DNA from 3 places in the Mesorhizobium sp. M1329 genome. Region 2 is predicted to be linked to each of the others. Evidence: riboswitches for the same ligand, from Rfam matches in the RefSeq annotation. Region 2 holds a riboswitch; each other region holds the start of a gene.
The links. Region 2 has a riboswitch for thiamine pyrophosphate ahead of NKH21_RS27040 (phosphomethylpyrimidine synthase ThiC). Riboswitches for the same ligand answer to the same signal wherever they lie in the genome.
Positions count from the first base shown of each region.

Region 1: linked by a shared signal. The riboswitch ahead of thiB (thiamine ABC transporter substrate binding subunit) and the one ahead of NKH21_RS27040 (phosphomethylpyrimidine synthase ThiC) in region 2 are both predicted to bind thiamine pyrophosphate.
Region 3: linked by a shared signal. The riboswitch ahead of thiC (phosphomethylpyrimidine synthase ThiC) and the one ahead of NKH21_RS27040 (phosphomethylpyrimidine synthase ThiC) in region 2 are both predicted to bind thiamine pyrophosphate.

Region 1 is NZ_JAMYLN010000011.1:35,326-41,922, forward strand. Features, by position in the region: gene NKH21_RS13405 (M48 family metalloprotease) at 1-310, opposite strand, end outside; gene thiQ (thiamine ABC transporter ATP-binding protein) at 565-1,356, opposite strand; gene thiP (thiamine/thiamine pyrophosphate ABC transporter permease) at 1,353-2,969, opposite strand; gene thiB (thiamine ABC transporter substrate binding subunit) at 3,032-4,045, opposite strand; TPP riboswitch at 4,089-4,203, opposite strand; gene NKH21_RS13425 (thiamine diphosphokinase) at 4,331-4,975, shown strand; gene NKH21_RS13430 (ABC-F family ATP-binding cassette domain-containing protein) at 4,977-6,597, shown strand, end outside.
Region 2 is NZ_JAMYLN010000035.1:10,074-16,670, forward strand. Features, by position in the region: gene NKH21_RS27015 (TetR/AcrR family transcriptional regulator) at 374-922, opposite strand; gene NKH21_RS27020 (PDR/VanB family oxidoreductase) at 1,020-1,967, shown strand; partial or broken gene NKH21_RS27025 (Rieske 2Fe-2S domain-containing protein) at 2,111-2,305, shown strand; gene NKH21_RS27030 (SRPBCC family protein) at 2,489-3,259, shown strand; partial or broken gene NKH21_RS27035 (maleylacetoacetate isomerase family protein) at 3,292-3,752, opposite strand; TPP riboswitch at 3,790-3,906, shown strand; partial or broken gene NKH21_RS27040 (phosphomethylpyrimidine synthase ThiC) at 4,010-4,594, shown strand; gene NKH21_RS27045 (FAD-dependent oxidoreductase) at 4,581-4,895, opposite strand; partial or broken gene NKH21_RS27050 (FAD-dependent oxidoreductase) at 4,995-5,611, opposite strand; gene NKH21_RS32870 (hypothetical protein) at 5,504-6,022, shown strand; gene NKH21_RS27060 (LysR substrate-binding domain-containing protein) at 6,140-6,597, opposite strand, start outside.
Region 3 is NZ_JAMYLN010000003.1:19,810-26,406, forward strand. Features, by position in the region: gene NKH21_RS03670 (hypothetical protein) at 1-287, opposite strand, end outside; gene NKH21_RS03675 (Fic family protein) at 264-1,808, shown strand; TPP riboswitch at 1,991-2,107, shown strand; gene thiC (phosphomethylpyrimidine synthase ThiC) at 2,211-4,046, shown strand; gene thiO (glycine oxidase ThiO) at 4,043-5,044, shown strand; gene thiS (sulfur carrier protein ThiS) at 5,013-5,210, shown strand; gene NKH21_RS03695 (thiazole synthase) at 5,212-5,985, shown strand; gene NKH21_RS03700 (thiamine phosphate synthase) at 5,982-6,587, shown strand; gene NKH21_RS03705 (hydroxymethylpyrimidine/phosphomethylpyrimidine kinase) at 6,578-6,597, shown strand, end outside.

The DNA of each region.
Region 1 (6,597 bases), on a different contig from region 2:
AGTTGAGGATGGTGATGCGGTAGGTCTGGGTCGGGTTGGCCGACACCACGGTCAGTCTGCCCACGATCTTGGCCACCATGCGCTCGAGCTTGGGGTCAGAATACTCACCGCCATAGGTGGCAAGGATGCGCGGGTGCTGCGCCTTCGCCAGTTGGGCGAGCTTGCTGTTGGCGGCGACATTGTCGACCGTGATCGGCTTGTCGGAGGGCTGGAAGCCCGATTCCTGCACGTCGGGAGGCGTGAACATCTGGCAGCTTGCCAGCGCCAAGGCAAGACCGGCCAGCGCCAGAAAGCGAGCCAGCGGTTTCACCCTCCGATTGTCGATGCCGGTCGGCAGATCGGCTTCCTTTCAAGTCCTGGGACGTGACCGCGAAAATCGGGCGCGATTTCCGGAAAGCATCACGCGCAAAATCAAGTGCTACGGCGTCCTTCGTGCGTCCGACAGATACGAGGCAGCAAGGGCAAATCACGGTCTAAGCCGGACCAACTCCTGGCGGACCTAGCCACACTACCTCGACCATGGCAAGCAAGCGCCGCTTCGCCTTGCGCCGGTTTGACCATAAATTATGTCCGCTTCCGGGCAACATCTCGTGATCCAGCCGCAAACGGACCCGAGCCGATATAGCGTCGGAATGCCTCCGGTCCAGCCTCGACGAAAAAATCGGCGGCGGCGCCCGTCGCGGCAACCGTGCCACCATCCAGGAAAACCATGTTTTGGCCGATACGGCGCGCATCGTCCGGCTGGTGCGTGACGAACAGCACCGTCATGCGCTGCTCCGAATGGACGTCGGCCACCAGGTCGAGCATGTCGTCGCGCAGTGCCGGTCCCAGCGAAGCGAACGGCTCATCGAGCAACAGCACCGGCCGGTCGCGCACCAGGACCCGGGCGAGTGCGACCCGCTGCCGCTCGCCGCCGGAGAGTTCGCGCGGCAGCCGGCTTTCCTTGCCGGAAAGGCCGACGCGCTTCAGCGCTGCGGAGATTGCGGCGCGGTCAGCCTCGCTCAGCCTGAGCGAAGGCGAACGGCCGAGCCCGACATTCTGCTCGACGGATAGATGGGCAAACAGGTTGTTTTCCTGGAACACCATCGATACCGGCCGCGCTGAAGGCGGCGCAGTGCTGACGTCGGCGCCGCCGATCAGCACGCGGCCCGACCGCGGCGCCTCGAAACCGGCCACCAGATTGAGTAGCGTCGACTTTCCCGACCCGCTCGGCCCCATGATGGCGGTGATTTCCGACGGCGGGAAATCGACATCGAATGTAAGCGGCGTTTCACCATAGCTGAACGAGACCTTGTCGAGCCGCACGGCTGCGCCTTTTTCCACCGAAATGGACCGTTCCGGGCTGATCGGCATCATGATTTCTCCCTCCTTCCCAGCCAGTCCGCGGCCAGCACCAGCGCCAGGCAGACAAGGCCGAGCAGCAGCGCCAGCCCGGCCGCATCCTCGGTGCGGTAACTGCCCATGCGCGCCAGCAGCAGATAGGGCAAGGTCTGCACGGAATCGCTGCCGAACAGCGCAATGACGCCGAGATCGCCGAGCGACAGCGCCATGGCGAAAGCAAAGCCGGTGGCTAGCGGCCGCCGCAGCGACGGCCAGTCGACCAGCCGCAACCGGTTCCAGCCCGAGATACCAAACTGTGCACAGAGCCGTTCGTGGCGTTCGCTTGCCGCGTCATAGGCAGGGCGGATGGCGCGGATGGCGAACGGCATCGCCATCACCGCATTGACCGCAACGACCATGACGGGGGCGATCGCAAAGACATCGCTGACGGTGCGCAAGAGCAGGAACCAGCCGGCGCCGATGACAATGGGCGGCACCACCAGGACGAACCCCGCACCGGTGTCGGCCAGATGTTCGAGCAGTGTCCGCCGGCCTGTCCGCCGGGTGAGCGCCAGCGCCCGGCGCGCCATGACCAGCGACAGCGACAACGCCACAGAGAGCATCGCCGACAGGAGGGAGAGCACGCCACTGGTCGCCGTCGCTTGCCGCACCGCGCTCTCGCCGGCCAGGCGGCCGAGATCGGCGCCAAGCCCGGCTGCCAGCGTCGCCGCCATCGGCCCGGCGACAAACAGCAATGCCAGCCCGATCACCAGCGCGTTCAGCACGGTCTCGGCCGCACCGGCTGAAAAATACCGGCGCGGCGCCACCGGCAGATTGGCGTCGCCGGTCACATTGGCGCCGAGCCGCGTCAGTGCCAGCACGACCACGAAGGTCAGCGCAATTTGCAACAAGGTCAGCGTCACCGCCCGCGCCGGGTCGAAGTCGAAACGCAGCGCCTGGTAGATGGCAACCTCCAGCGTCGTCGCGCTGGGTCCGCCGCCGAGCGTAAGCACGATGGTGAAGGAGGTGATGCACAGCATGAAAACGAGCCCGGCGATGCCCGGCAGGGCCGCACGCAGCGGCGGCCATTCGATCAGCCGAAAGGCCGGCGCAGCGCCCATGCCAAGCTGGCTCGCCAGCCGCCATTGGTTGGCCGGCACGGTCTGCAATGCTTCCAGGAACAGCCGCGTTGCCAGCGGCAGGTTGAAGAAGACATGGGCAACGAGGATGCCCGACAGGCCGTAGATGCCGGGCCAGCTCTGGCCGCCTAGCGCGCCCAGCGTGCCGGCAAAATACCCGGCACGGCCGTAGAGCGCCAGGACACCGAGTGCGGCAACAATGGCCGGCAGCGCCAGCGGCAGAGCGAAAAGCTGCAGGATAAAGCCTCGCCCGAGAAACTGTGGATGCCGCGACAGGGCGCGCGCGACGAACAGCGCCGGTGCAACGGAGAGCAGGGTCGAAAGGACTGCCTGCCAGAGCGTGAAACGGGCGACGCGCAAGAGATAGGAATCGAAAGCGGAGGCGGCGCCGGACGGGTCGCGTGTGGCTTCGACGACCAGCCCGGCGAATGCCCCGCCGATCAGCAGCGCGATGGCGGCGAGCGCGACGACGCCGGCAGTGACGCGGGAGTCAGGACGGCGAGCCTGCATTTCGCGCTACCCAGCTTGACGATGGGTGCGGTTGAGGTCGGGAACGAACACCATATGGAATCCTACTTGCTCATCGCCGCAAGCCACTCATCGACCCAGGCCTTGCGGTTGGCCGCGACTTCCTCCGGGCTGAACAGCAAGGTCTTGGTCGGTTTGACAAGCTTGTCGAACGCCGGGTTGAGCGGCTTGTCGGTCTTGCCGGCCGGGAACATCCAGTTGGTTTCGGGAATGACATCCTGGAATTTCGGTCCGGTCATGAAGGCAATGAACTTTTCCGCCAGCGGGTTCTTCGCGCCCTTGGTGGTGATCCCCGCAACCTCGATCTGCAGATATTCGCCCTCCTCGAAGGACGCCGCCTGGTAGCGCTCGGTGTTTTCGGCGACCATGTGGTAGGCCGGCGAGGTGGTGTAGGACAGCACCATCGGCGCCTCACCCTTGGTGAACAGGCCGTAGGCCTCGCTCCAGCCTGGCGTCACCGTCAGCACCTTCGCCTTGAGCTTGGCCCAGGCTTCGGGCGCCTTGTCGCCATAGACCGACTTGACCCACAACAGCAGGCCAAGGCCCGGCGTCGAGGTGCGCGGATCCTGGATGACGATCTTGTCGCCGGCATCGCCCTCGACCAATTCCCTGAGGCTTTTCGGCGGGCTCTTCAGTTTTTCGGTATCGTAGACGACGGCGAAATAGCCATAGTCGAACGGCACGAAAATATCGTCGCTCCAGGCTCCCGGGACGCTGACGCCCGACACGGCGCCGTGCGGCGAAAACAGGCCGGTTGCCTTGGCGTCCGCCGTCAAATTCGTGTCGAGGCCAAGCACGATATCGGCCTTGGTCGCGGCGCCTTCCAGCTTCACACGGTTGAGCAGCGCGACGCCGTCGGCGACCGAGACGAATTCAACGACGCAGCTGCATTCGGCCTCGAAGGCCTTCTTCACAGCCGGTCCCGGACCCCAATCGGCGGTGAAGCTTTCATAGGTATAGACCGTCAGCTTATCCTGTGCCGATGCCTGCCCCGGCAGGGCGAGCGCGGATGCCGCAAACAGGACAATTGAGACAAGAGAGTGGAAAAAACTGCGCATCGGCGCCTCCTTCGTTCGCGTTGAAAGGAATTGAGGCGTCGGGCTGTCCGAAACGTCTAATCCCTCCGCCGGTACAAACCGGATCAGGTTCAGCGGGTTGGCAGTCTTGCCTCTCAGCCGGTCCGCGAAAATCGCGTCCGGCACCCCGTTAGAGCGTTGCGACACATAGGCCCGGCCGAAGTGCTGCGCAAGCGGAAGTTTGCCGGGCATCCAAAGCCCAGCCTTCCGTTTCGTCTGCCGTTTCATCTTCCGTTTCCGGGGCAGGGCTGGTAAGGGCCACGAGATATGAGCACATTCACCATCCTGCTTGGCGGCGATCTCATCCGCACGCCGCTGCTCGACCGCCAGGTCGAAGGCTCGCGCGTCATCGCTGCGGATGCCGGCATCGGCCATGCCCGCATGCTGGGCCTGAGGCCGGAACTCTGGGTCGGCGATTTCGATTCGGTGCCTGCCGATTTGCCGGAGGATCTGGCGGCCGTGCCACGGCAGGTGTTTCCCGCCGAAAAGGACAAGACCGACGGTGAACTCGCTATCGCCGCCGCACTCGAACGCGGTGCGACCAGCCTTGTGCTCGCAGGCGCCTTCGGCGGCAAACGCACCGATCACATCTTCCTGCATCTGGCGCTGAGCATCCGGCTGGCGGAAGGCGGGACGGAAGTGCTTTTGACCAGCGGCGCACAGGAAGGCATTCCGTTGCTGCCGGGAAAGGCTCGCTTCGACTATGCCGACGGCACACTGTTTTCGGTGCTCGGCTTCTCCGATCTCGCCGGCCTGAGCGTCACCGGTGCCAAATGGCCGCTCGACCATGTCGAGGTCGCGTTCGGCTCGTCGCTGACCATTTCCAACGAGGTCAGGGGCCGGCTGGAAATCGCGCTGGCCAGCGGCCGCGCGCTGCTGCTCGCGCATCCTTTTCCCCTACCTGAAAGCTGACATGGCGCCGCCGCTTCTCAATCTCGACGGGATAAAGCTGACCTTCGGCGGCACGCCGCTGCTCGACGGTGCCGCCCTGACGGCCTCTGCTGGCGACAAGATCGCCCTGGTCGGCCGCAACGGCTCGGGCAAGTCGACGCTCCTCAAGATCGCCGCCGGGCTGATCGAGCCGCAGGACGGCGAAGTCTTCCGCCAGCCTTCGGCGACCGTCCGCTACTTGCCGCAAATTCCCGACATGGAAGGTTTTGCGACCGTCCGCGCCTATGTCTCGGCAGGGCTCGGACCCGCCGACGATCCCTACCGCGCCACCTATCTGATGGAGCATCTCGGCCTGACCGGCGAGGAGCGGCCGAACGACCTCTCCGGCGGCGAGGCGCGGCGCGCCGCCCTCGCCCGCGTCATGGCGCCGGAGCCCGACATTCTCCTCCTCGATGAGCCGACCAATCATCTTGACCTTTCGGTTATCGAATGGCTGGAGGAGGAGCTTGCCCGCACCTCCTCGGCACTGGTCGTCATCTCGCATGACCGTCGTTTTCTCGAGCGCGTGTCGCGCGCCACAATCTGGCTCGACCGCGGCCAGACCCGCCGTCTCGACAAGGGCTTTGCCTTTTTCGAGGAATGGCGCGACACGGTGCTGGAGGAGGAAGAGCGCGAGCAGCACAAGCTCGGTCGCCAGATCGTGCGCGAGGAGCACTGGCTGCGCTATGGCGTGACAGCACGGCGCAAGCGCAACATGCGCCGGCTCGGTGAGTTGCAGACCATGCGCCAGCGCTTTCGTGGTCATCGCGGCGCCGAGGGTGCGGCGACGATGACAGCCAGCGACGCCGCCGAATCCGGCAAGCTGGTGATCGAAGCCAAGAACATCGAGAAGAGCTTTGGCGATCTGACTGTGGTCAAGGGATTCTCGACCCGCATCCAGCGCGGCGATCGCGTCGGCCTGGTCGGGCCGAACGGCGCCGGCAAGACGACGCTGTTGAAGATGCTGACCGGCGAATTGAAGCCGGACGCAGGCACGGTGCGGCTCGGAACCAATCTGGAGATCGCCACGCTCGACCAGAAGCGCGAGGCCGTCGATCCGCAGGAGACACTGGCGCAGTATCTCACCGACGGTCGCGGCGAGAACCTCGTCATCAATGGCGAGCAGCGCCACGTCGTCTCTTACATGAAGGACTTCCTGTTCAAGCCGGAACAGGCGCGCACGCCGGTGCGCGAGCTTTCGGGCGGCGAGCGGGCACGGCTGATCCTCGCCCGCGTCTTGGCGCGGCCGGCAAACCTGCTTGTGCTCGACGAGCCGACCAACGACCTCGACATGGAGACGCTGGAACTGCTGCAGGAATTGGTCGCCGGCTTTGCCGGCACGGTGATCCTGGTCAGCCACGATCGCGATTTCCTCGACCGCACCGTGACCAGCATCATCGCGCCGGATGGCGACGGCCGCTGGATCGAATATGCCGGCGGCTATTCCGACATGCTGGCGCAGCGCGGCGGCACCAGGCTGGATGACCGCAAGGCGCGGCCGAAGGTAGAGACCAGCGAGGCGATGGCTGCAAGCAGGACCAACGCGGCCGCTCCCAAGGGCCCGGCCAAGAAACTGTCGTTCAAGCAGAAATTCGCGCTGGAAA
Region 2 (6,597 bases):
ACTGGAGGAACACATGCGGCAAACCCGCATTGCAGGATGCGGCTTCGTAGATCAGACGTTTTACGACGGCGTCAACAGAATCGCGTCGCCGATCTTCGGCGCTGGCGGATCAGCATCGGTGCGGTGTCGATCTCCGCTCCCATGCAGCGGCTCTCAGACGAGATCATAAGATCCTATGCCGAGGCAGTGAAGCGCGCGGCCGTAACCATTTCCAGGTCAGTGGGCTACGAGCCGCCCAACGACTTCCTGTCGATGCTGGGCGCGAAAGAACGGTAGTTCTCGCGCGATAGTCAGCATGGCACAGCGCTGTGGTTCCCGAAGGTAGCCGATCATCGTTAACCGAGGACTAATCTGCCAAAGTAGTCTTGTCTGGTTATATATCACCCTTGGCGGCGAGTTCGGTCAGGAGTCCGAAAAGTCGTGAGCGGTCGGCCGGCTCGAATCTGTGCAGGCCCATCAATTCGAGCATCATGATCCCTTCGCATGCCATCCAGACGACGCGAGCATGGTCGACATCGTTTGCCTCCGCCTCGATCATGCGTGCATAGTTCTGATAGGCTTCGCGAACCGGCCGCATCAACCTAGGATCCTCCGCCAGCGCAAGCAGCATCGCCTCCGCATAGGAGGGTGCCTGCGGATCGGTGGCAGAAAACGTCTCGAGATAGGCGCGCAACGTCGCGGACGGTTCGCCGGAAACCAGATCGCGGCTGCGCCTGAAGCGTTCATCCCAATCCTCACAGAGATCCTTGAGCAGCGCCTCGAACAGCTTGGCCTTGCTCGGAAACGAGTGAAGAACCGCCCCTTTGGTGGCACCGATCTCCCTTGCCACGGCCTCAAGGGTGACGTTTCCCGCTCCACGCTCGAAAGCGATCCGTCTTGCCGCCGCGATCATATTCTGTCTGTCGAACTTGCGCCTTGCCACCCGGTAAACCTTCCTGTTACATACCTTCTGGTCGGTATAAATGATAATACGAGACGCTGCCGACGGAAAGCCAAAACATTCCAGGACGCGGGAAGCGATGATCGAAGCCAGAATTGTCAGCGTCGAACAATTGTCGCCGGACGTGAAGTCCTTTGCAGTCGAATCTGTCACAGGCAAGCGCATGCCTGCGACCGCGCCTGGTTCGCACATTGACCTCCACCTCACCAACAGTCTGATCCGTCAATACTCGCTTTACGAGGAAACGGACGGAAGCCGGTACAAGTTCGCCGTCAAACACGTCCCAAATTCGAGGGGCGGCTCGCGGTTCATTCACGAGAACCTCGCAAAAGGCGATAAGATTACGATTTCTCCGCCACGCAACAACTTCATTCTTGGGCGCCACCCGCACACGCTACTCATTTCAGGCGGAATCGGCATTACGCCGATCATGTCCATGACGCGAGCGCTCGCCACCGAAGCCCGGAGCTTCGCCCTCCACTATTTCTGCCGTGACGCAAATGCGCCGTTCAAGGATTTCGTCGACGGACTGGCAGTGGATGCATATGCGTCATGTCATGTCGGGTTGGATCCGATGGCGACCGCGCGCAAGCTCCACGAACTCATTGTCAGCGACCTGCCTGCGCAGACTCATATTTACGTGTGCGGCCCTGAACCACTGATGGACGAGACCATCAGGCTCGGGACGCCAAAGCTAGGCACACACGCTGTCCATCTCGAGCGGTTCAGCCCCAAAAGCTCCACCACCGACCAGACCGACCAGGCTTTTGTCGTGAAGCTTGCCCGAACCGGGAAGGTCCTCGAAGTGCCGGCGGGCCAGTCACTTCTGTCGGTCCTTGTCGGGGCTGGAGTTCGCATATCCTCTTCCTGCGGAGAGGGCGTGTGCGGCTCGTGCGTCACAGGCGTTCTCTCCGGCATCCCCGACCACCGTGATTCCTTCCTGACCGAGGAGGAAAGGGAATCGGGGCAGGACATCTGCCCCTGTGTGTCGCGTGCCAGGACGCCGGAACTGACCCTCGATCTTTAGAACCACGGAAACTGAATGGGAGCAGCACCATGACGATCGTAGCCAGAACCCATGAACCGCAGACAAACTTCGACTGGGCGCCAGGCCATTGTTTGCCGCAGCCCCTTTATCTGTCGGAGGACATATTCCGCTCCGATGTGCGGATGCTGTTGAATGGTCAATGGCTTCTGGTCGACCACGAAAGCCGGATTCCCAATCCGGGTGACTACTTCTTGTTCGAGATCGGGGCCGAGAGCATCATCGTCCTGCGATCCCGATCTGGCGCCGTGAACGCCTTCCACAATGTCTGCCGCCACCGCGGCTCGCGTATCTGCCTGGAGCCGGAAGGCAGCAAGCGGATACTCACCTGCCCATATCACGCTTGGAGCTACGATCTCGACGGCAAGCTGCGGGCCGCGCACTTGATGCCAGAGGATTTCGACCATTCGCAGATCTCACTGGAACCGGTCCATGTCGGCGTTTTCGAGGGGTTACTTTTCCTGAATGCGGCCGTCGACAAACCGCCCTCTTTCGAGGAGTTCGTGGCGCCCTTCCGCGAACTGCTTCGGGGGCAAGGCGTGGCGGTCGGCAAGATAGCGGCGCGCAAGCTCTACCCGACGCAAGCGAATTGGAAGCTGGTCGTCGAGAACTTCTTCGAATGTTACCACTGCAACACCGCACACCCGACCTACTGCTCGGTCCACGACAAAATGAAGATGCTCGCCTTTGGCGCGGGCGCGGGATCGGGGGACCGCGAGGCCGTCCATGAATACGAGAAAAAACTGAAGGAATGGGAAGTGAAGTCGGCTGCCCTTGGATATCCGATCGGCATGTTCGCAGACGGACCGGACACCCGCTTCTTCAGGTCGGGCAACCGCCTTCCGATCTCGGACGATGCGAAGACCGAAAGCGTCGACGGCAAACCCGTGGCGCCGCTAATGTCCGCCTACGGCGAATTCGACGGGGGACAGACAGGATGCGTCTTTAATCCCCTGAGCACGATACTGGTCAACAATGACCATGCTGTGATCTTCCGCTTCACACCACGTGGCCCGCAATCGACCGATGTCGATGCGATCTGGATCGTCCGCGGCAATGCACGTGAAGGCATCGATTTCGTGCCGGAAGAACTGATGCGAGTTTGGGACGTGACGCTTCGGGAAGACAAGACAATCACCGAAAACAATCAGAAAGGTGTCAACTCGTCCGCCTACAGGCCGGGCCGATACTCCACCCAGGAAAAGCGCATCTCGGAGTTCGCTGATTGGTACATGGGGATGCAGCTCGAGCCCACAGCGCCGAGCGCGGCCTGACAGAGACGCGGCACCGCGGTAGAAGTCCTTCTTCAGCCCTCCGTCCGCGCGGATCCCCCGCTCGGCCCGCGCGTTTTCTCCCCCACCCAGTTGCGGGGAGCGGCAGTTTGGAACGCCGGCAGCTCCGCACAGCGCTCCACGATCGCATTGACGCTGTGCAACGCGCCTATGTCAACATTCCAGCGGCGGGCGTTGTAGACCTGTGGCACCAAGCACAGATCGGCCATGGTCGGCCCGTCGCCATGGCAAAAGTGGACCTTGGCCGGATTGTCGAGCATCTTCTCGAACGCCGGCCAGCCCCTCGCCGATGAACTTCTGCATCCAGGCGGCCCGGACCTCCTCGCCGCCGCCGGTCAGGAGCATCACATGGCTGACCGGGCCGAGGTTGCAGATTGGATGGATGTCAGCGGCGATCGTATAAGCCAGCTTTCTCACCCGCGCGCCCGGCAGGCTCCGACGGCAGCAGGCCGGTGTCCGGACGGGTCTCGTCCAGAGCGCTTGACAAAATAGCGCCAGCCCATTCAATTCGACGCATTCACCAGGGGAGTCCCGGCAAGGGGCTGAGATACTGCTGGCTTTCGCGGCGCAGTGACCCGTTGAACCTGATCCAGTTCATACTGGCGTAGGGACGGTGCAAGCGCTTTGCGGGGGTTTACACCCGAGGTCCTGTTTCGAGCAGGTCGACCAAGCGTCTTTTCATCCTTCCGGCACAGAACTGGGTCTCCAATGCATGAGCAAAGGAGCCTCAAGATGAATGCCCTCACCCCCGCCGTGTCGACGGGACCGCTGCCCGCCTCACGGAAAATCCACAAGCCCGGTGCCATCCACCCGCAGATCAGGGTGCCGATGCGCGAAATCTCCGTCCATCCGACGGCCGGCGAGCCGCCCGTCACCGTCTACGATTCGTCCGGCCCCTACACCGAACCGACTGTCGGAACCAGCATCGAAAAGGGCCTTGTGCGGCTTCGCCACGAATGGGTCACCGCGCGCGGCGACGTCGAACCCTATGACGGCCGCCATGTCCGGCCGGAAGACAACGGATTCGCGACTGGCGAGCGCCTGACGCCGGAATTTCCAGTCCGCAACCGGCCACTCAGGGCCAAGACCGGCAGGGCTGTGACCCAGCTTGCCTATGCGCGCGCCGGCATCATCACGCCAGAAATGGAGTTCGTCGCCATCCGCGAAAACCTCGGACGCGAAATCCTGCGCGGCAAGCTGCAACGCGACGGCGAGGCCTTCGGCGCATCGATACCAGATTTTGTCACGCCTGAGTTCGTCCGCGACGAGGTGGCGCGCGGCCGGGCAATCATTCCCGCCAACATCAACCACCCTGAGGGAACAGCACAGGCGCACCTGCATCAACAACCAGTTGATCAAGCTGGCGCTTCAGGCCTTCTGGCTTGAAGGGGATCCACCTGTTGAGTTGCGATGACCAGAACGTCTTGTCCACATGCGGGCCCAGATGGCCGTTGCTATACATGGTTTCGATCAATTCGCGAGTGAAGCCGCCGACAAGTGTGCGCACTCCGTCGGATATCGGTCCGAAGGTCGTGACCATGCCGGAGGTGCCCATACCACCAAGGCAGCCGGTGGCTTCGATCAAAAGGACGCCCAAGCCGAGCCGTGCCCCGCACACGGCTGCCGCCGTGCCAGCCGGCTCGCCGCCAGCGACTACCAGGTCATAACCTTTAATCGTCGATCCGTCTGGAAAATTGAAAAGTCATGAGGAACAAATCTAGCTATGGGGGCCGGTTCGCCGCAGGATTGCACCTTGGGATTTCAGCAGCGCCAGCACCGGCGCAGGCGGCACGTCACTGATAGGAACGTTGTGACGCAATGATACGGCGGCCAAAGCTCCGGCTGCGTGTCCAGTAACCATGCATGTCGCCTGACCTCGGACTGAGCTCCCAGCTTCGTGGTCGGCCGAAATCGCCCGGCCTCCTACCGCGACGTTGCGACAGCCGAGCGGCACCAGGCAGCGTAGGGGCACACCAAATGACCGGGTTAATCGCTTGTAGTGGATGTCGCCGAGCGGCCCTGCCCTCTCGTCGCCAGGCTTCACGTCATGAATGTCGAAGGGATAGGACGACAGCCCAATCTGGTCTTCGAACTGGCGCCCCCGAACATGTCGTCCTTGTCGAGGACATAGGATCCGACGATGTGACGCGACTCGCGGATTCCGAAGTGATCCGGGGATGACGAAATAAAGATGTTCTGGAGCCCAGGCACGTATTTGCGCAGAAAGTGAATCGCCTCCAGCATTTGGCGCTGGCACTCCACATCCGCAGCTGTGACCGAAAAGGGATCATCGACGACAACGCGATGAACGCGGGTTATGTTTATTCCAAGCATGTCGCGGCCGGGCAGCGTATAGACGATCACGTTGCTGCGCGGGATCGTGAAATCCCCATTGCGTTTGGCGTCGTCGACCAACGGCCCGAAGCCGGAAAATGCGACCCCTGGCGCATCACGCACGATCCTGACGAGGTATTGCGCCTTGGTGACCGGATCGCCATCCTAAGAGACGGAGAAATCATCCAGCAAGGAACCGGACAGAACATCATGCTGCGGCCGGCCGACGACTATATTGCCCGGTTCGTGCGCGAGGTTAATCGCAGCAAAGTGGTGAAGGCCGCCTCGATCATGAATGAACTCAGGGGTCGTCCGCCCGTCGGGCCGGAATTAGAGGACGACGCCTCACTTGAGAATGCGGTCAAAAACTGTGACAGCGACAGGCAGCCGCACTGCACACCTAGTCGATAAGCAGGGAACCGCGGTCGTCGAGGTAACGCTCGAGTCGCTGGTTGCAGCGATGATGACTCCGGCCGAAAGCTGAAGCGGGTCGTCCTAAGGTGCTTGCGCACTTTTCGGCGACAAGCATCAGCCGGCAGCTTTGACCGCTCTGACTTCATCAAGCAACCAGGTCCGGAATGACCTGACGACCGGTCGATCGAGGATCGTCGGAGGCGTCAGCAATCGGTAAGCGAACCTCGAGGAGAGGCTGAGCGCATGCGGAAATAACTGGGCCAGGCGGCCAGCCTTGATGTCGTCGGCGACAAGGGTCGAATTTCCCAGAACGATACCCTGCCCTTGGATAGCCACCTCGAGCGCGAGATAGGTCTGTGAAACGTGCAGCCCGCGTTTGACATCCACGCCATGCACACCCGCCGCAAGCAGCCAGGAGTGCCAGTCAGGCCAGGCATCGTTCTTGCCACGCCAGTCGACGTGAATAAGATGCTGTGACTTCAAGTTCTCTGGGTCGGAAAGACCGGGGTTTGCATCCAGCATGCTCGGCGCACACACGGGCGATATCCGTTCGTCAAAGAGTTGTTCGGCAT
Region 3 (6,597 bases), on a different contig from region 2:
CGCATAGATGCCGGCGACCGCATGCTAGCGCCGCGGAACTGATTGCGGTTTGGCGGTGTACGCTTATTTCCGATGGGAACATCATTGCGCTGGCCGGCGCGCGACGATCGCTTTCCGGCCGAGCCATGCAGACGGATCACCGCCGCCTTCAGGATCGGTTTTCGGAAAAGTCGGCTTGCAGCATCAATTTTCATGAGATAGAATTGTTTTTCATAGTATTTGGCTGATTTCGCACCAAACTTCGATGAAAGGTTCCCCTTTTCATGCCTGTGGCGCAGAAGCACCAATTTTCAGGTCCTGTTATCGTTTTTCAGGAAATCCGCCTTCCGGAGATGGTGACCCCGGCCGGGTACAGCGCCCTGATCGGAGCCTACGAGCTCGCCGTGCCCTTGCCCCGGACCCTGTCGGCCACTGGCGAGCATCATCGCATTACCGCACGGGATGGCTGGCGGATCATGACGCCCCGCCATGCCCCACATCCAACACTCGAAGGCCACCTGACCTTCGCGCTCAAGTACGAGGGGCTCGACCTTGCCGTCCTCAAACGGCTGTTCCAGGTGACCGGTTCCGCACCGATCGAGGCGCTCGTCCGTGAAAGCCCCACAGGCAGTTATGCCCGCCGCATCTGGTTTCTATATGAATGGCTGACGGGCACACGTCTCGATCTGCCGGACGCGGCGGCCGGACGATACGTTCCGGTTGTCGATCCCGAGCTGCAGTGGCCCGGATTCGAGAAGACCGCTTCGCGCTACCGCATAAGGGACAATCTCCCCGGCACGCCTGAGTTCTGCCCGCTGGTGTTCCGAACCAAGACCCTCGAAAAATTCATCGGCCTTGAACTGCCGCGGCGCGCGGAGGCAATCGTGGCGGAGGTGCCGCGCGACCTCCTTGCTCGGACCGCCGCCTTTCTTTTGTTCAAAGACTCGCGATCAAGCTATGCGATCGAGGGCGAGCGCCCGCCGCAAGATCGCATCCAGCGCTGGGGCCGCGCCATCGGCGAAGCCGGCCGCTGGCCGATCGATCGCGATGAGCTGCTACGTCTGCAAAAAATTGTACTTGGCGACGCCCGTTTCGTAAGACTTGGCTTCCGAAAAGAAGGAGGTTTCGTCGGTGAGCATGACCGAGACAACGGCACGCCCCTGCCCGATCACATCAGCGCTCGGCCCGAGGACCTGCCGCGGCTAATCGATGGAATGGCGGCCTTCGATCAGGGCCCCGCGCAAAGCCTTGATGCAATCATAGCCGCCGCAATCCTCGCCTTCGGCTTTGTCTACATCCACCCGTTCGAGGACGGAAACGGCCGCATTCACCGCTACCTAATCCACCACGTCCTTGCCACGCGCGGCTTCAATCCGCCGGGAGTGGTCTTTCCCGTCTCGGCCGCGATCCTGGACCAGATCAACGAGTACAGGGGCGTGCTCGAGAGCTATTCGCAGCGCCTTCTGCCGTTGGTGGAATGGGAACCGACGCCGCAATTCAACGTCCGGGTGCTGAATGACACCGGTGATTTCTACCGGTTCTTCGATGCGACCCCGCACGCCGAATTCCTCTATGACTGCGTTCAGCGGACGATCGAACGGGACCTTCCCGAGGAAACCGCATTTCTGCAGCGCTACGATCAATTCCGGCAGCAGGTGGATGCCTTTATCGACATGCCCGAGCGGCTGACCGATTTGCTCTTCCGTTTTCTTCACCAGAATGATGGACATCTATCGAACCGCGCGCGCGAAAAGGAATTCGCCGCGCTGACCAGTGACGAGGCAGGAAGAATCGAGGCGATCTACGCGCAAACCTTTGGTGCCCATTGAAGGCGTGATCATGAGGATCGATTTTTAGTCCAACGGTTTGCGATTCCCTTGTCCCTGCCTTCATCTCCCACGCTTGACTTGTCGCCGAGACATGCGCGATTTTTTCCGCACGGTCTGACCAGCCGCCGATCAGCCGCGGCCAGAACGCGCTTGACAAACCGGAGACGTCCCGTCCAACCTGGCGCATTCACCAGGGGAGTCCCGGCAAGGGGCTGAGATACTGCTTGCTTTCGCGGCGCAGTGACCCGTTGAACCTGATCCAGTTCATACTGGCGTAGGGACGGTGCAAGCGCTTTGCGGGAGTTTACGCCCGAGGTCCTGTTTCGGCAGGTCGACAGAAGCGTCTTTTCATCCTTCCGGCACAGAACTGGGTCTCCAATGCATGAGCAAAGGAGCCTCAAGATGAATGCCCTCACTCCCGCCGTCTCGACGGGACCGCTGCCCGCCTCGCGGAAAATCCACAAGCCCGGTGCCATCCACCCGCAGATCAGGGTGCCGATGCGCGAAATCTCCGTGCATCCGACGGCCGGCGAGCCGCCCGTCACCGTCTACGATCCGTCCGGCCCCTATACCGACCCGACTGTCGAAACCAGCATCGAAAACGGTCTTGCCCGGCTTCGCGACGAATGGATCATGACGCGCGGCGATGTCGAGGCCTATGACGGCCGCCACGTGCGGCCGGAGGACAACGGATTTGTGACCGGTGAGCGCCTGACGCCGGAATTTCCCATTCGCAACCGGCCGCTCAGGGCCAAGGCAGGCAAGGCGGTGACCCAGCTTGCCTATGCGCGTGCCGGCATCGTCACGCCCGAGATGGAGTTCGTCGCCATCCGCGAGAACCTTGGCCGCGAGATGCTGCGCGGCAAGCTTGAGCGCGACGGCGAGGCCTTCGGTGCCGCTATCCCCGGCTTCGTCACGCCGGAGTTCGTGCGCGACGAGGTTGCGCGCGGACGCGCGATCATTCCCGCCAACATCAATCATCCCGAGAGCGAGCCGATGATCATCGGCCGCAATTTCCTGGTGAAGATCAACGCCAATATCGGAAACTCGGCGGTCACCTCCTCGATGGCAGAGGAAGTGGAAAAAATGGTGTGGGCGATCCGCTGGGGCGCCGACACGGTGATGGACCTGTCGACCGGCCGCAACATCCACAACATCCGCGAATGGATCCTGCGCAATGCGCCGGTGCCAATCGGCACGGTGCCGCTCTACCAGGCGCTGGAGAAGGTGGGCGGCATCGCCGAGGATTTGAGCTGGGAGGTCTATCGAGACACGCTGATCGAGCAGGCCGAACAGGGCGTCGACTACTTCACCATCCATGCCGGTGTGCGGCTGCATTACATCCCGCTGACCGTCGCCCGGGTCACGGGCATTGTCTCGCGCGGCGGCTCGATCATGGCCAAATGGTGCCTGCACCATCACCGGGAAAGCTTCCTTTACGAGCGTTTCGCGGAGATCTGCGACATCTGCCGGGCCTATGACGTGTCCTTTTCGCTCGGCGACGGGCTCCGTCCGGGCTCGATTGCCGACGCCAACGACGCGGCGCAATTCGCCGAACTGGAAACGCTCGGCGAGCTGACGAAGATCGCCTGGGCGAAGGATTGCCAGGTGATGATCGAGGGGCCCGGCCACGTGCCCATGCACAAGATCAGGCAGAACATGGACAAGCAGCTCGCTGTCTGCGACGAGGCGCCTTTCTACACGCTGGGGCCGCTGACGACGGACATAGCGCCGGGTTACGACCACATCACCTCAGGCATTGGCGCCGCCATGATCGGCTGGTTCGGCACGGCCATGCTCTGTTACGTCACACCGAAGGAGCATCTCGGTCTTCCCGACCGCAATGACGTCAAGACCGGCGTGATCACCTACAAGATTGCGGCCCATGCCGCCGACCTGGCTAAGGGGCATCCGGCGGCGAAAGTCAGGGATGACGCCCTTTCCCGCGCGCGCTTCGAGTTCCGCTGGGAGGACCAGTTCAACCTGTCGCTCGATCCCGAAACCGCAAGATCCTTCCACGACCAGACCTTGCCCAAGGAAGCGCACAAGGTGGCACATTTCTGCTCGATGTGCGGCCCGAAATTCTGCTCCATGCGCATCTCCCACGACATTCGCGCCGAGGCGCAGAAGGAGGGGATGGTGGCCATGGCGGCGAAATATCGCGAAGGCGGCGATCTCTACGTGCCCGCGGACGAGACCGGCGCGCCGCTCCTGCGAGAGGCGCGCGAGCGATCATGAGGGTCCTGGTCAAGGGGGCCGGTGTCGCCGGCCTCACCGCAGCTTTCGAGCTCGCCACACGTGGCGCGACGGTGACCGTTGCCGAGATAACACATACCGTTGGCGGCAATGCGTCGTGGTTCGCCGGCGGCATGCTGGCGCCATGGTGCGAGCGTGAAAGCGCCGAGCAGCCAGTGCTGGATCTCGGACGCGATGCCGCCGACTGGTGGGATGCGGTACTGCCGGGTCACGTGACACGGGCCGGAACACTGGCCGTGGCCGCGCCGCGTGATGCGGGCGAGCTCGACCGGTTCGCCAGCCGCACCTCGGGTCATCGGCGTGTCGATGAAGATGAAATCGTGTTGCTCGAGCCCGACCTCGCCGGCCGCTTCCGCCGCGGACTGCTCTTCCCCGACGAAGCCCATCTCGACCCGCGTCAGGCGATGGCGGCACTTCATGACAGGCTGGCGGCGATGGGCGTCGAATTCCACTTCTGCGCTGACGTCCGGCGTGCTTCCGGGTTCGATCGTCAGATCGACTGCACGGGAATGGCAGCAGCCAATGACAGGCTGCGCGGCGTTCGCGGCGAGATGCTGATCCTGCGCACACCTGATATCTCACTGTCGCGCCCGGTCAGGCTGCTCCATCCGCGCTTTCCGCTTTATGCGGTGCCACGCACCGACCACCGTTTCATGATTGGCGCGACGATGATTGAGAGCCGGTCCACGGGACCGGTGACGGCTCGTTCGATGATGGAGCTGCTGGGTGCCGCCTATGCCCTCCATCCGGCCTTTGGCGAGGCCGAGATCGTTGAAACCGGTGTCGGCGTCCGTCCGGCCTTTCCCGACAACCTGCCGCGCGTCGAAACGAACGGCGAGATCATAGCGATCAACGGGCTCTATCGTCACGGCTTTCTCCTCGCCCCCGCCATGGCGCGCCAGGCTGCCGACCTGGTTTTCAGTCAAGACAGAACCAAGGAGCTTGCCCATGAAATTGATGGTCAACGGCGAAGCGCATGAGGTTGCCGCCACCACGCTGGCCGAGCTGCTTGCCGTTCTCGACTATGAGGGCGATTGGCTGGCGACCGCCGTCAACAGCGACCTGGTGCACAAAGCCAACCGGGCGGAGTTCCAGTTGAGCGACGGCGACCGGATCGAAATCCTCTCACCCATGCAGGGAGGCTAGCATGTTCGATCTTCTTGGAACGGCGCTTTGCTCGCGGCTGCTTCTCGGCACGGCTCAATATCCTTCGCCGGCCATTCTTGCCGATGCGGTTAGCGCATCGGGCACCTCGGTGGTGACCGTCTCCTTGCGCCGCGAGATGGCGGGCGGCAGGGCCGGCGAAAAATTCTGGTCGCTGATCCGCTCGCTTGGCACGAGAGTCCTTCCCAACACGGCAGGCTGCCACTCCGTCAAGGAAGCGGTCACAACCGCGAAAATGGCGCGCGAAGTGTTCGGGACGAGCTGGATCAAGCTCGAAGTGATCGGCAACCACGACACGCTGCAGCCTGATGTGTTCGGCCTGGTCGAAGCCGCCCGCATCCTGTCCGAGGACGGCTTTGCGGTATTTCCCTATACCACCGACGACCTTGTTGTCGCCGAGCGGCTGCTTGCGGCGGGCTGCAAGGTCTTGATGCCGTGGTGCGCACCGATCGGTTCGGCCCTCGGCCCGGTCAACATTACGGCGCTGCGCTCGATGCGCGGACATTTCCCTGGCGTCCCGCTGATTGTGGATGCAGGCCTCGGGCGACCGTCGCATGCGGCGACCGTCATGGAACTCGGCTTTGACGCCGTGCTCCTGAACACGGCGGTCGCCAAGGCGGCCGATCCGGTCGGCATGGCGCGTGCTTTCGGCAAGGCGGTCGAGGCCGGTCGTGAGGCTTTCTGTTCGGGAATGCTCGAACCGCGCGACGTCGCCGTGCCATCGACGCCGACGATCGGCAGGGCAGTTTTTTCATGAAGCTCGATCCCTTCTATCTGATCGTCGATAGTGCAGCCTGGATCGAGCGGCTGGTGCCGCTCGGCGTCAAGCTGGTGCAGCTTCGCATCAAGACCATGGACGAAGCCGGATTGCGCGCTGAGATCCGCACAGCACAGGCCTTGTGCGCTCGATACCGGTGCCAGCTCATCATCAATGATTACTGGCGACTGGCCATCGAGGAAGGCTGCGACTTCGTGCATCTCGGTCAGGAGGATCTGCAAACCGCCGATCTTGCGCGGATACGGGCAGCCGGCATGAAGCTCGGACTGAGTACGCATGATCATGTCGAGCTGGAAACGGCCATGTTTGCTGAGCCCGACTATGTCGCGCTCGGTCCGATCTATCCCACCGCCTTGAAGAAGATGAAGTGGGCGCCACAAGGGCTAGAGCGGATCAGCGAGTGGAACCGGCGAGTGGCGCCGATCCCATTGGTCGCCATCGGCGGCCTCAACCCCGACCGCCTCGACGGCGTCTTTGAGGCCGGCGCCGACAGCGCCGCAGTGGTCACCGACATCACTTTGAGCTCCGATCCCGAAGCGCGCACGCGAGAATGGATCGAAAAGACGGACCGATGGCGATGAGACGAGAACC